DNA from 3 places in the Cytobacillus dafuensis genome. Region 3 is predicted to be linked to each of the others. Evidence: riboswitches for the same ligand, from Rfam matches in the RefSeq annotation. Region 3 holds a riboswitch; each other region holds the start of a gene.
The links. A riboswitch is a leader RNA that binds a small molecule or an ion and turns the genes downstream of it on or off. The one in region 3 is predicted to bind cyclic di-GMP.
Positions count from the first base shown of each region.

Region 1: it holds a riboswitch for cyclic di-GMP, as region 3 does, so the genes downstream of both, FSZ17_RS13435 (sensor domain-containing diguanylate cyclase) here and FSZ17_RS03465 (hypothetical protein) in region 3, are expected to answer to the same signal.
Region 2: it holds a riboswitch for cyclic di-GMP, as region 3 does, so the genes downstream of both, FSZ17_RS22605 (helix-turn-helix domain-containing protein) here and FSZ17_RS03465 (hypothetical protein) in region 3, are expected to answer to the same signal.

Region 1 covers NZ_CP042593.1:2,836,101-2,840,393, forward strand. The annotation lists gene FSZ17_RS13425 (NADPH-dependent FMN reductase) at 1-200, opposite strand, end outside; gene FSZ17_RS13430 (hypothetical protein) at 479-688, shown strand; gene FSZ17_RS13435 (sensor domain-containing diguanylate cyclase) at 747-1,931, opposite strand; cyclic di-GMP riboswitch class I at 2,061-2,145, opposite strand; gene FSZ17_RS13440 (HD-GYP domain-containing protein) at 2,397-3,380, opposite strand; gene FSZ17_RS13445 (DmpA family aminopeptidase) at 3,524-4,293, opposite strand, start outside.
Region 2 covers NZ_CP042593.1:4,771,229-4,775,521, reverse strand. The annotation lists gene FSZ17_RS22615 (MFS transporter) at 1-851, opposite strand, end outside; gene FSZ17_RS22610 (MarR family winged helix-turn-helix transcriptional regulator) at 864-1,283, opposite strand; cyclic di-GMP riboswitch class I at 1,494-1,597, shown strand; gene FSZ17_RS22605 (helix-turn-helix domain-containing protein) at 1,696-2,262, shown strand; gene FSZ17_RS22600 (EAL domain-containing protein) at 2,510-3,274, shown strand; gene FSZ17_RS22595 (methyl-accepting chemotaxis protein) at 3,652-4,293, shown strand, end outside.
Region 3 covers NZ_CP042593.1:667,689-671,981, forward strand. The annotation lists gene FSZ17_RS03460 (alpha/beta fold hydrolase) at 624-1,427, shown strand; cyclic di-GMP riboswitch class I at 1,730-1,816, shown strand; gene FSZ17_RS03465 (hypothetical protein) at 1,953-2,321, shown strand; gene FSZ17_RS03470 (hypothetical protein) at 2,592-3,302, shown strand; gene FSZ17_RS03475 (methyl-accepting chemotaxis protein) at 3,363-4,293, shown strand, end outside.

The DNA of each region.
Region 1 (4,293 bases), 2.2 Mb from region 3:
ACGGCTTTTATCATATTCTTTGTATCATCATTATATAATTCTGGTTTCCTGCCATCACAGAATTCCATTTGTATATTTCTTAAGTCAAGCAGCTCAGTTTCAATTTCAGGGTGTTTCTCTTTGATTTCTTTCATCACAGCCTCCACTAAAATCGCTGTCTTTGCTCCCAAAATTGTCCCTGAAATACCTAATATTTTCATTATTCGAAATCTCCCTTCTATCACTCCGTTAGGAATAATTAACCTATCTTAATCTAAAATTATCCTGATTCTTCCTACATTATACAACTACTCATAAGAGATTTCTGTTTTCCTGTCTCACAACTAATTATTAATAGCGTAGAAGTTAATCGTGTTCATATAGAAGTGGGGCAAAAGCAATCAAGTTTTGACTAGCAAACTCGAGTTTTTTTTCTATCCCATGAATAAAATTCTTTCATTTTACAGAAAATAAGAAAAAAAATTTGGAGGTGAATCATATGGGGCTAGTAAAAGCTTTTAACGAATGGAGAGCAGCTAGATATGAAAACCATGTCTCTCAAATGAAAGAAGTAGATAAGTGTCCGGAATGCTATGGAAGAGGCTTCATGTCATATCCTGTAAATGAATTCGCCTTTTATGGAAATTCTTTTGATTGTCCAGGGTGCAATGGAAGCGGCCATTTTTCTGATTGGGAGGATCTTAACTAAGTCCTTAACTTTCCAATAAGTCAAGCGAAAAAACATGCGTCTTCTCGCTTGGCTGACACTATTTATTCACAATCACAATTTGATTACCACCTTGTTGCTTTGCTTTGTATAACACTTGATCAACGGACTTCTTCAATTCATCAACAGTCCTGCCATGTTCTGGATACATTGCAACGCCAACACTGACTGAAATAAGAATTTCATTATTAGATATTTTGATGGGGTGTTCTCTATAAAATTCTAAGAGTTTATTATAAATTGCCTCAACATCCGATGGAGATTGGATGATCAGCATAAATTCGTCTCCTGCATATCGATAGCCAACAATATGATCATGACAAACACTTTTTATCCCATTTGCTAATTTTTTTAAATACAAATCACCTGTATCATGCCCGAAGTTGTCATTAATCCTCTTCAAATGATCAGAATCAATCATCATAAGAGTCATTTTTTCATGACCTTTTTCATTCATAAGCTTTGTTAAATCTTCATGAAAAGCACGGTGATTTTTCAATCCTGTTAATTCGTCTGTCCTTGACATTAAAAAAATCTTTTTATATAGCCTAGCTGTTCCAATTGAATTGATTACTTGAGATCCAATTATTTGCAAAAGCTCCTCATGTTCTTTACGATAGGCAAAATCTGATAAGCTTTGAGATGATATAACTCCTCTTACACGATCATCTATGATTACTGGTACAAAAATACATGACCTTGATTCCTTCTCTCCAAATTTTGCTTTCGATTCATAGGCTTGCGCTTCTTTTTTCAAATGAATGATTTCTCTTGTTTCAATAACCTTTGAAGTATAAGTATCACCCATGTCTACTGTTCTATTTGGATAGATCTTTCCATTTTCCAGCATAATCAGAAATTGAATTTGCTGCTTTTCTTCATTATATAAAGCCATGTAAAAGGCATCTGTAGACATTACTTGAGAAACCATTTCGTATGCCTTTTTAAGTAGGATCTCCTCATTCAGCGTCTTGCTGCAAACCTGGGCAAATTCATGAAGAATTTTATAATGCTGATTTAGCCATCTCATGTTTTCTATTTGGTCATTAATAACTTGAAGTTCTAAGAGTACTGAATCTATGACCTCTCTATCCTCTGGATATTCAATATTCTTTTCGATCTCCAAATAATTTTCATTAGAAATGATATCTTTCTCTGTACCGATTTTTTTTAATAATTGGTCAAAGATTCTTAATATATAGCGAATACCTTCCATATTTGCCATTTTAAACACTTCCAAAAATAGATTTTAAATAGGCTATTAATTATCCTGTTCGACGGAAATGGAATAAATTCATTCTTACACAAAAAAAAGATTAATCTGTACCGATTAATCAATGACATGGTTAATGATTTCGGTAACTGGCTGGCATAGTCAATCGACTTTAGCCCCTTTAGCTTTGCGTCTTCATTTTTCAATGAATTTGCCTTTTCTAATAGATATTATTAAGTTTTTCTGAATTATCCCATAACTTATACTTTAATCATATAGTTCTTTTTTACCATAGTCAATTCATTTTCAAAAAAAAGGATTTTATAGGAAATTAAACCGTGATATAAGAAAATCTATGATAAATCATGTAATTAAAATGGCTGCCTAAGCAGATAGGCAGCCATTTAATCAAGGTTCGATTATGTTAATTATGTGTAAGCAACTTGAGATATAATTCTCAAATCCCTGAATCTTTTCCTATCCTTTTTGAAGAACTTCCTTTATTAATAAAGTGGGGTTGGATACTAATGAAACTTCTTCCCCAGATTCGATAAAACGAATGTATGGTCTTTGCATACTCCCTTTTATCTTTGTGATGATCGCTTCTCTTCCATTATTCATTATCACCCTTGTGCCCGGGATATAGGAAGGAACCACTTCCACAAATAGTTGAACAAGCTCCATACTAAAATCAGTACCTGCTTTCGTCATAATATATTCCATCACTTCATGAGGCGGCATCTCTTGACTTGATAAGAGATTATCATACATATTAGCAATTGAACAAATTTGGGCAAATTCATGAATTTGATCTTCTGCTATACCGCGTGGGAAGCCCGTTCCATCTACCTTTTCATGATGCTGATAGGCCATATGAGCAGAAAGTAAGCTTATTTCTCTTATATTTCGTAAGAAGTTAAATCCAACTAATGGATGCCCAGCATCACTAACCTTAATAGCATTCCCTATATCATGAAGCAATGCTCCCATCCCTACATCTTTTAATTGATTAGGGGGAATCTGCTTTTTGTTCGCAAGGTGTAAAGATAAAAGCGCAACATTTACCGCATGAGCATATTCTCTTAAATCCTCGGCAAGTGAGGTTGTCGGGAATAAAATGATTGCTTTTCGCTTTGAAACCTCTTCCACTAGATTCGAAACAAGCTTTTGCAATGTAATTATGGGTAGATTGCCTTTTTGCGCAACATCCTGAAAAGCTTTTTGAATAATTTCAATAGCCGCAATCCAGGTCGTTGCATCAACAATTTCATCCATGGATATTCCTTCAGATAGAGCATCCTCAACTAACAAATAGCGTACACCTATTGATTCAAGCCGTTCTAAATATACAGGGTGAATCGTTCTCCCAGCAGCAAGCAGCACTCTCCTTTGCCTATCAAAAACAGGACGGGCAAGCTGCATAAAAATTGGATTGTAATCGTCTATGTTTATTAGTCTCATGTTGCGTTCCTACTTTCATTCATAACATATGTACAATTATTCATTTTCTTCTATGCAAAGCAGAAAAAATTATAACATATTATGTAATACGAGAAAATAGGACATCCGGCTCGTCTTACAGATTAATGAAAAGATGGAAACTTTCATTCAGGAAACAATGCTTCGACAATGTTCCCTTTTCTCCCACTTGTTGTTTCTGCTTGGGATAGCGAATTAAAAATAGCCTCTTCTGTTGATTCAGCTGCAGCGGCAAATAGTTGATTCATCATTGGGTGATCATCTCTTATATGCTGAGAGGCTTCAAAAACTTGTTCATTTTGATGAAAAACTTTTTGAGCTGTAGAAAATGCGATTACGATATCTCCACTGCCATGGCTAAAATGGCTGCCGGATCGGCCTAATCCAATGCCACAGCGCTTGGCGACTCTTAGCATCTGCCTATCACTGAGAGGAACATCTGTGGCAAGAACTATGATGATAGAGCCATCAGTCGTTTTGGATACCGCAGTTTCTTGAGTTCCAAGTCCTGAAAACCGATGGGACGGAAACTCTTCTTTTGATCCAAAATTGCTTAAAACCATACATCCTACTGTGTATTCCTTCCCTTCAATTCCATCAATAATAATTCGAGAGGAACTCCCAATTCCACCTTTATATCCAAAGCAGACCATTCCTTTACCTGCTCCAACAGCCCCTTCTGAAGATACGTTTATAGATGCTTTAGAAATTGCTTCCTTCGCATGATTTGGCTTTACAGGAAAATGCCGAATCGAATTCAAATGGCTATCATTGCATTCTCCAACTACAATATTAATTGTTCCAGTCGTTTCTCCGATCTCCGGAGTGATATCAAGCATATACTCTAATGTCCCTTGAGTAACGGCTGGAACACCAAAAGTATTCGTAAGCATGA
Region 2 (4,293 bases), 810 kb from region 3:
ATTATAAAGGCTGGATACATAATGAAATTCGCACCCTTTAAGTCCATGATCCGCCCTGTGAACGGACGCGAAAGTAACACGGCGATTGAGTATACAATGAAGAAGAAGCTTGCTGTATTTACCAGATTGATTTCCATTGCATAAAAATTAATAAATGAAAGGACGCTGGAGTAACAGAAGGCGATAACGAGCGTAATGATTGCGATGGGCAGTGCCTTTGGCTCAATAAAAGTGGAAAGCTTGAAACCCTTTATTTCATCTGTAGAGACGGATCTATCCAATTTAGGAACATTCAAGAAAAGTGAGATAATAAAACAAATGACTCCTAACGCCACGCAGAAACTAAAAATCATTTTGAAGGTTGTGTGCTGGCTCATATAAAGCCCGATGAATGGTCCGATTGCTGTGGCCAGTGATGCACTCATGCTGTAATAGCCGATACCCTCGCCTTTACGTGTGGCAGGGATAATCTGAGCTACAATCGTTCCTGTCGCTGTACTAGCCATGCCAAGAGCAATTCCATGTATAAAACGATTGAAAAGTAAAAAGCTGATCCCAAAATTAGCAAAATATAATAGCGTCGTCGCAATAAAAAAGAGCAGCCCAATAAATAAGGTTCTCTTTCTGCCGATCGAATCAATCATCCGGCCAATCACAAGCCGTCCAATTAATGTACCGATAATAAATATCCCTGTAACAAGCCCAGCTTCGCTTGTAGATGCATCAAATTCATTAACTGCATAAACAGCAATAGTCACCATTAATAAATAAAAAATTAAGGTTAAAAAGAAGTTGACGGAGGAAACAACAATAAAATCCTTCGTCCATAGTTTCGGTCTTGAGTGTGTCAAAGTTATTTCCCCTTACTCTATAATATTTTTTCGGATATCCTTCATGATACGGATTGCTTCAAACTGCTCTTTCTCTGTAATTCCTTTAAGAATGCTCTGTTCAAATTGATCAATCGTTACACGGACATCCTCATAAACTTCTCTCCCTAGGTCTGTAAGCTGCATTCTCTTTTCACGTTTGTCTTTGCCGGGGACTTGTTCAACATATCCCAGTTCCTCCAAGCGATTCATCGTTCTCGTTATGGTTGGTTTCTCTACGTACTGAAAATCGGAAAGCTCGACAAGCGTAGCAGAACCGTGATTGGCTAAGTAAAAAAGAATTGACCATTGAGCTCTGTATAACTGATGCTTGGCAAGTTGAATATTAAGTTTATTTTCAAAAGGCCGGTATAATAGCATAAACTGGTGAAAAAATTCCCTATACACTTTCATGGGAAATCCCCCTTTTTAAATAAAATAGTTATCGATGGTAATAGTTAGCTTCGATAACTATAATAATATAATAGAATGACAAAAATATAAATAGGCATAAAGACTTACGATTAACCAGTCTTATGTTAAACATATGTTGAATTTTAGATAATTTTGTTGAATTATGGAGGAGTATAGTTTATTATGAATACGTTATTAATGAAAAAGTCCTATATGTAAAGGCAAACTATTCGAAAGAATAGGACGCAAAGCCAAGGGTCTAAGGGTTTATAGTGAGTATAATTTCCTATAAACTACGACAGCCGGTTGCCCAATTTTTGGATTGGTTTATAAAAACCTTAGGCTATTCTATGTTTTCAGAGAATAGTCTTTTTTCTGTTTTTTTTAAACATAAAAGGAGGACTAGCTAGAATTGAGTAAGGTTTGGAATTTAGAAGAAATTGAGTATTTAAAAGAACAAATTGGTGTCAATAAAATCACGACAATCGCAAAAACAATGGAGCGCTCTTATCACTCTGTGATCGTAAAAATGAATCGATTAGGAATATCGAATACAAAGCTGCACACAGGATTGATTACAATTGGAGAACTCGCCAAGCTGGTAAAGGTAGATAGAAATACAGTTAAATGGTGGGTTGATAAGCATGGGCTGCCCTGTACGAAGAAGGTAACAAGAAAGTCAAAAGGTTTTTATTTCATAGATCCATCTGACTTTTGGAAATGGGCAGAAGAAAATAAAAATAGAGTTCAATTTTCGAATATTGATTCAAAGGTTTTATTACCTGAGCCTGATTGGGTTCAGGAGGAGAGACTAAAGGAAAATGATGTTGTCAAAAAGAAAGCCTACAAGGCATGGACAACAAAAGAAGATCAATTCCTACTACAACTGCGAAGTAAAGGCCTAACTTTTACAGAAATCGGTGTAAAAATGAACAGAAGTTCTATTAGTGTGGCACGCAGAATGAAAAGGATTTTATAAAGTGAAACTTCCATCAGTGGGGGGTTTTTCCATCCCTACTAATGGTTAGTTGAACCAATCACGCTCAAAACGCCACGTCCTGTGGCTTTCGCCTGACTAGGACATCGTGTCCGTCGTCGGGCTTTTACGAGCAGTTGTCCCCCACCTATCTTCGTCGCTTCTCTCTCAATCTTGAGGTGGGGGTCTTACTGCCCGTTAATACGGGATAAATTTGCTAGCTTTTTAATCTGCAGAGTAAAAAGAGATAATGAAGGAAGAAGGGTGCAAAATAGAGCCAAATATACCGTCACTGATCAGGGATAATTCCCTGTTCAGTGAATATCAACCACTTACTAATTCTAGTAATGATTCAGTTTTTGCCTATGAAGCCTTAATGAGAACGACACCACGAATAAATCCACTTATTGTTTTTCAACAAGCACAAATTGACGGATTGTTATATGAGCTAGATATAGCTTGTATTTCTAATGCTATCAAAGAATTCCCTAAAGAATATTTTGGACATTATTCATTATTTATAAATATTTTGCCGACCACGATTTTACATAATGAATTTAAAAGCTTTATCCATAACCTCCTAATACATTATCCGATGATCGAGGGGCAAATTGTTTTTGAAATTAATGAAAATGTTGTCATGGAAAGCATATGGGAGCAAAGGGAATTTCTAAATCGTTTAACTTTCATAAAATCATTAGGTTTTCATATCGCTTTTGATGATTTACCTGTTTCAAAGGCTTCCTTTCATATCATTGAAAACCTTTCCCCTGATTTTGTTAAGCTGGATCACACAAAGTCAAAAGGGTTATCAAGCTCAAAGGAAAAACAAGATTTAATTTCTCTATTTTTAGAATACACGGATAAAAAAGTGAAATTAGTGTTGGAAGGCATTGAAACAGAGGAGGATCTATTGACCGCCAAACGATTAGGAGTCCCATTACTTCAAGGCTTTTATATATCAATGCCGAAGCGATTGCAGATGTTTGACAGAGTACTAGAGATAGAGGTTTAAACTTAATAGCTAAAAAATGTTATTTAGGTTTTCATTCTTGATTTTACTTGTTAAGGGGTTGCTGCACTCTTCGAAATATGTCGATATTATGGTTTAAAAGGAGAAGTAGAATGATCCGCTAGTGGTGATTTTGCTTCTTTTTTGCTTTTATTGCCACTTTTATATAGATAAAAGAGTATCAAAAATCATAGTCACAAAGAAGTATTTATTGTAGAATTTTGTAATAATTTCACTAAATGGTCCAATAATGCAAAATTAGTTAATAAATAGGGAAATTAGTGAATGGTTATGAAAGAAAGGTGGGAGTTAAGAAGACTCTTGTAGTGAAAGATAGTATGTAATATTATTTCCAAAACTATGAAAAATAGGTGATTACTTTGAAGATCAAATTAAAATTAGGGATGAAGATTAATTTAATAGTTTTGTTTGTTATTCTCTCTTTATCAGCGATTATAGTAGTTGTCGTAAATAAGGAAATTGAGAATGGAATAGAAGAATTAGCTGTTGAAAAGGCAAAAGGTGATGTAGCTCTTGCCTATAGATACATAGATGAAAAATATCCTGGGGAATGGTCCATTAAAGGTAACCAGCTTTATAAAGGAACTGCTCTCATGAATGGAAATGAAGAAATTGTAGATGAAATTGCTAAGGATACAGGGGATACTGTTACGATATTTCAAGGGGATACACGTGTATCGACAAATGTGATAAAAGACGGAAATCGAGCCGTTGGAACACAAGTTTCCCAGGAAGTGTCAGATGTTGTTCTTAAAAAAGGTGAATACTATTATGGTGAAGCAAATGCTGCAGGAAATATATATCAAACAGCCTATATGCCTATTAAAAATGGGAATGATGAAATTATCGGTATCTTTTATGTTGGTGCTTCTCAGAGCATTATCGAAAGGATTATATCCGATGTTTTAATGGAGGTTTTAACCATCCTAGGTATCGTGATTATCTTGTCGAGCCTTGTTATTTATTGGTTTTCAAGAAGAATAGTAAAGAGATTAAATAAT
Region 3 (4,293 bases):
ATGTTATTATTAGCTAACTGCTAACATTTTGCTAACGTAATCTCATAAAAAACGGTAAATCCCCGTTAAAGATGTTACAGACAAGAACATCCAAAACGTTGATTTACCGCACTTTTTGCACTCAATGTTAACAATATTACACTCTAGCAACCTACGGGCGGCATGATGTAATAACGCCATCAAATCCTTGATATATAAGGGTTTTTGAGTAAGATGAGAGTGTTTTGCTATCATTGAAGATTTTAAAGGAAGCTTCTTATAAGTTGATAAAACTTGTGGGAAGCTTCTTTTTTCATTTCTTTGCAAATGGGTAGCTGGTTCAAAAAAAGTAGGGAAGTTTGTAAAAAGGTGCTTTGCCAATGTGGCAAGGTGCCTTTTTAGTTGAAAAAGTATAAGAAGGTTATTAAAATAAGAAGTTAACACTGCTATTTAATATTTTGATTTTTTATCGCAGATTAACGGGCAGTAAGACCCCCACTGCAAGGGTGCGAGAGAATCAAAGAAATCTAAGTGAGGGATCAACTGCCCGTAAAGGCCCGATTGGTTCAACTAACCATCAGTGGGGGATGAAAGAAAACCCCCACTGATGGAAGTTTCACTTTATTAAAAAAGGAGAATAGATAATGTTACATTATCGATCATTTTACATGAATGACGATACCCCTTGGGTAACTCTAATACATGGAGCAGGGGGGAATTCGTCGATTTGGTATAAACAATTACGTGAATATAAAAAGCATTTTAATGTACTATTAATTGATTTGAGAGGGCATGGAGAATCCACAAACAGCATGTGGCAAAAAGGAGATTCCTTCGAACAAGTAGCCGATGAGGTTTTGGAAGTATTAGATCATTTAAAAATAAAGAAAACTCATTTTGTAGGTATTTCACTAGGGACGATTGTAATTCAAACAATTGCTAAAAAACAACCTGATCGCTTTCAGTCTATGGTTTTAGGTGGAGCGGTCACGAAGTTGAATTTACGCACAAGTTTTTTAGTTAGTATTGGTAATCTAATGAAACGCATTATACCTTATATGTGGATAGTTAGCCTATTTGCTTGGATTCTCATGCCGAAAGAGAATCATAAAGAAGCTCGCAAAAAATTTGTATTCGAAGCGAAAAAGATGTGCCAAAAAGAATTCATTAACTGGTTTTCTCTAACCAAACGGGTTAATCCGTTCCTAAAAAGTATGCAGAAAGACTTTTTTGGTATTCCTACTTTATTTGTAATGGGAGAAGAAGATTATTTGTTTTTGGAAGATGCGCAAATGGTGGTTATAGCAACAAAAGATACGACATTTGAAACGATTAAAAATGCCGGTCATGTATGTAACATTGATCAACCGAGAAGATTTAATGATGTGACTATAAAATTTATGTTTAATCATAATCGTAATGTTATGTTGCCGATACTTCATGCGTGAAAATGAAATTAAAATGAGTGGAAATAGATAGGTTCAGTGCACTTCTTTAAATTTACTAATGTTCACCATTAGCTCTCACGACAATTGGAGTGTGTGAACATCGGTAGTAGACTATTTGGTAAAGCTGAGTTCAATAATATTAATGAAGCTTCTCATAAGTTGACCAAACTTGTGGGAAGTTTTTTTCTTATTTCCTTATTCATATGTAAACCAAGAAAAAAATTCTAGTTCGACAAAAAATTGCAAGTGCTTTATAATGTTATAGTGATTTATTAACGTGATAATAGTACTATCTTTTCTAAAATTGAAAAAGGCAAACTTATCGAAAGGTAAGGACGCAAAGCTACGAGTCTAAAATCCTCTTGGATAATGATAGTCGGGTTGCCAAGAATAATAATAGCAATCTATTATTTTGGTTATCCCTGTCTATATCTGGGATAGCTTTTTTTTTACACTCCTACGAAAAGAATGTGCAAATGTTAACAATGAAGCATAGCAGACTATAGTAAAAAAGGAGATTAAAAGATGATAGTCGTAGATAAAAAGAAATATAAAATGGCAATTAATGAGGTGGCGAAGGAAGTGCATGTACAGGTGCATGGATTAATGAGAGAGGAAGACGCAGAAGGTTTTATGATCGATTTACAGGATACGATTAATAAAGTATCAAGACAAGAATATACGTTTGTCATTGATGGGACTCACCAAACACCTGTCCCATCAAAGGTTGTACCACAGTTGGAGCAAACGATGCAATTTTATTCTAGCTTAGGTTTTAAGGATATCCTGGTAGTAAAACCTTTATCTAAAATTGCTCAAGTGCAAGTTAGGAATGTACTTGAAAGAATTGAGTTCACCGGTACATTTATCGATAAAGTACATCATTCTATGTAATGTTAGGTCCCAATAATAAGGGGATTTTTATTTTATCGCAGATTAACGGGCAGTAAGACCCCCACTTCAAGGTTGCGAGAGAATTAAAGAAACCTAAGTGGGGGATCAACTGCCCGTAAAGGCCCGACGACGGACACGATGTCCTAGTCAGGCGAAAGCCACAGGACGTGGCGTTTTGAGCGTGATTAGTTCAACTAACCATCAGTGGGGGATGAAAGAAACCCCCCACTGATGGAAGTTTCACTTTATAATTTGAAAGGGAGTCTACAAGTGCAAACAACATTAGAGTTATACACATATGAAATTATAACGAAGGAACAAACAGATTTAATTCAAAAAGCAGCTGAGTGTCTAGCACGTTCATTTATCGGAGTGGATGTTTCAGGAAAATGGGTACAGGAACCGATGGTAGGTCAATTAAAACTAAGTTATGAAGATTTCTATAAGTTTACTAAGGATTATTTAGACTCTACTATAGAGCAGGGATATTGCGCAGTCGCCCGAGATATTAATAATAATGTTGTTGGTGCACTTGCGGGAGATACGAATGCACCAGAGATTATCGGAGAAGATATATTTGAAGGTTCTTTTTATGATATGAATGTCATTCTGCGTGTTTTAGAAGATGTGGATAAACGTTTCATGGAAGATTATAAAAGACGAAACGGAAAAGAAATCAAAGATGGGGAGCTATTACACCTATTCATGATAGGAGTGGTAGCTGAACATGACCGTCACAAAATTATTCAGCAATTAGTAAATATACTGATAACAAAGGCATCCTCACAAGGTGTGAAGGGTATATTAGGTGAAGCGACAAACCCGAAGGCGATACGTTTGATGGAAAAATATCATAATATGAAAAAATATGAAGATGTAGAAGGAAATTATATTGTTCATAAATATCAGGATAATAGTAAGTTGAATGGCATTCCTTCACATGTAGCTGATGGAACATACATACTTTTTAAAGAGATTTAAAAATTTCATACCTAGGTCTAAGTCAATAATTAACAGAAGAAGTTAGGAGATATATTTATCATGGAAGCTGTTTTACTAGGCATTATTGTTATCTTAATGGGGACATCAGCGTATTTTGCTTACCGATATTTTTCGCTGAAAAATCATCCTCATATAAATAAAGAAATTATAAATGGAATGAAGGAAATAATAGCAGGAAATATCACTAGTAAAGTAGATGAAAGAAGTCCTGATCATGCTGTATTTAATCAACTGATTGAGTTTTTCAGCCGTATAAGTGAAAAGTTTTTTTCATTTTCAAAAAATGTACATGAAAAAGGAGAAAATCTCGCTGAAATCGGTGAATATGCTTCTGAGCAAGCGGATATTGTTAGAGCGGCAATTGATGAGGTAGGTAGAGGATTAAATAAACAATTAGTAGCTACAGAAGAAAGCGCCGCATCTATGGAAGAAATGGCACAGGCAATCGAAGATCTATCAGTGAGAACAAATCAAATTTCAGAACAATCGAACGCTACCTTAGAATTAACACAAGAAGGAAACATTAAGCTGAAGGACTCCTTAGAAAAAATGGAGCATTTTAATCAAACGATAAATACAACATTTGTTGCAATAAATAAACTCGGAGAAAAATCTCTCGAAATCGGCACTATTGTAAAAGTGATTACAGGGATTTCAGAACAAATTAATTTATTGGCATTGAATGCGGCAATAGAAGCTGCACGTGCGGGTGAACATGGTAAAGGATTTGCGGTTGTTGCTGATGAGGTTCGAAAATTGGCCGAACAATCACGCCAGTCTTCTTCTGAAGTATCAAATATTGTAAAGAATATACAAGAAGATACTGAAATAGTTGTCAAGTCAATGCAACAGGGAACAGAAGAATTTAAAGATACAAATACGACTATTGTAGAGGTTGGAACCATGTTTGAAAAGATTCTATCTTCTACAAAGATCATTGCTGAAAATAATGAAAATTCTTCTGCAAGTA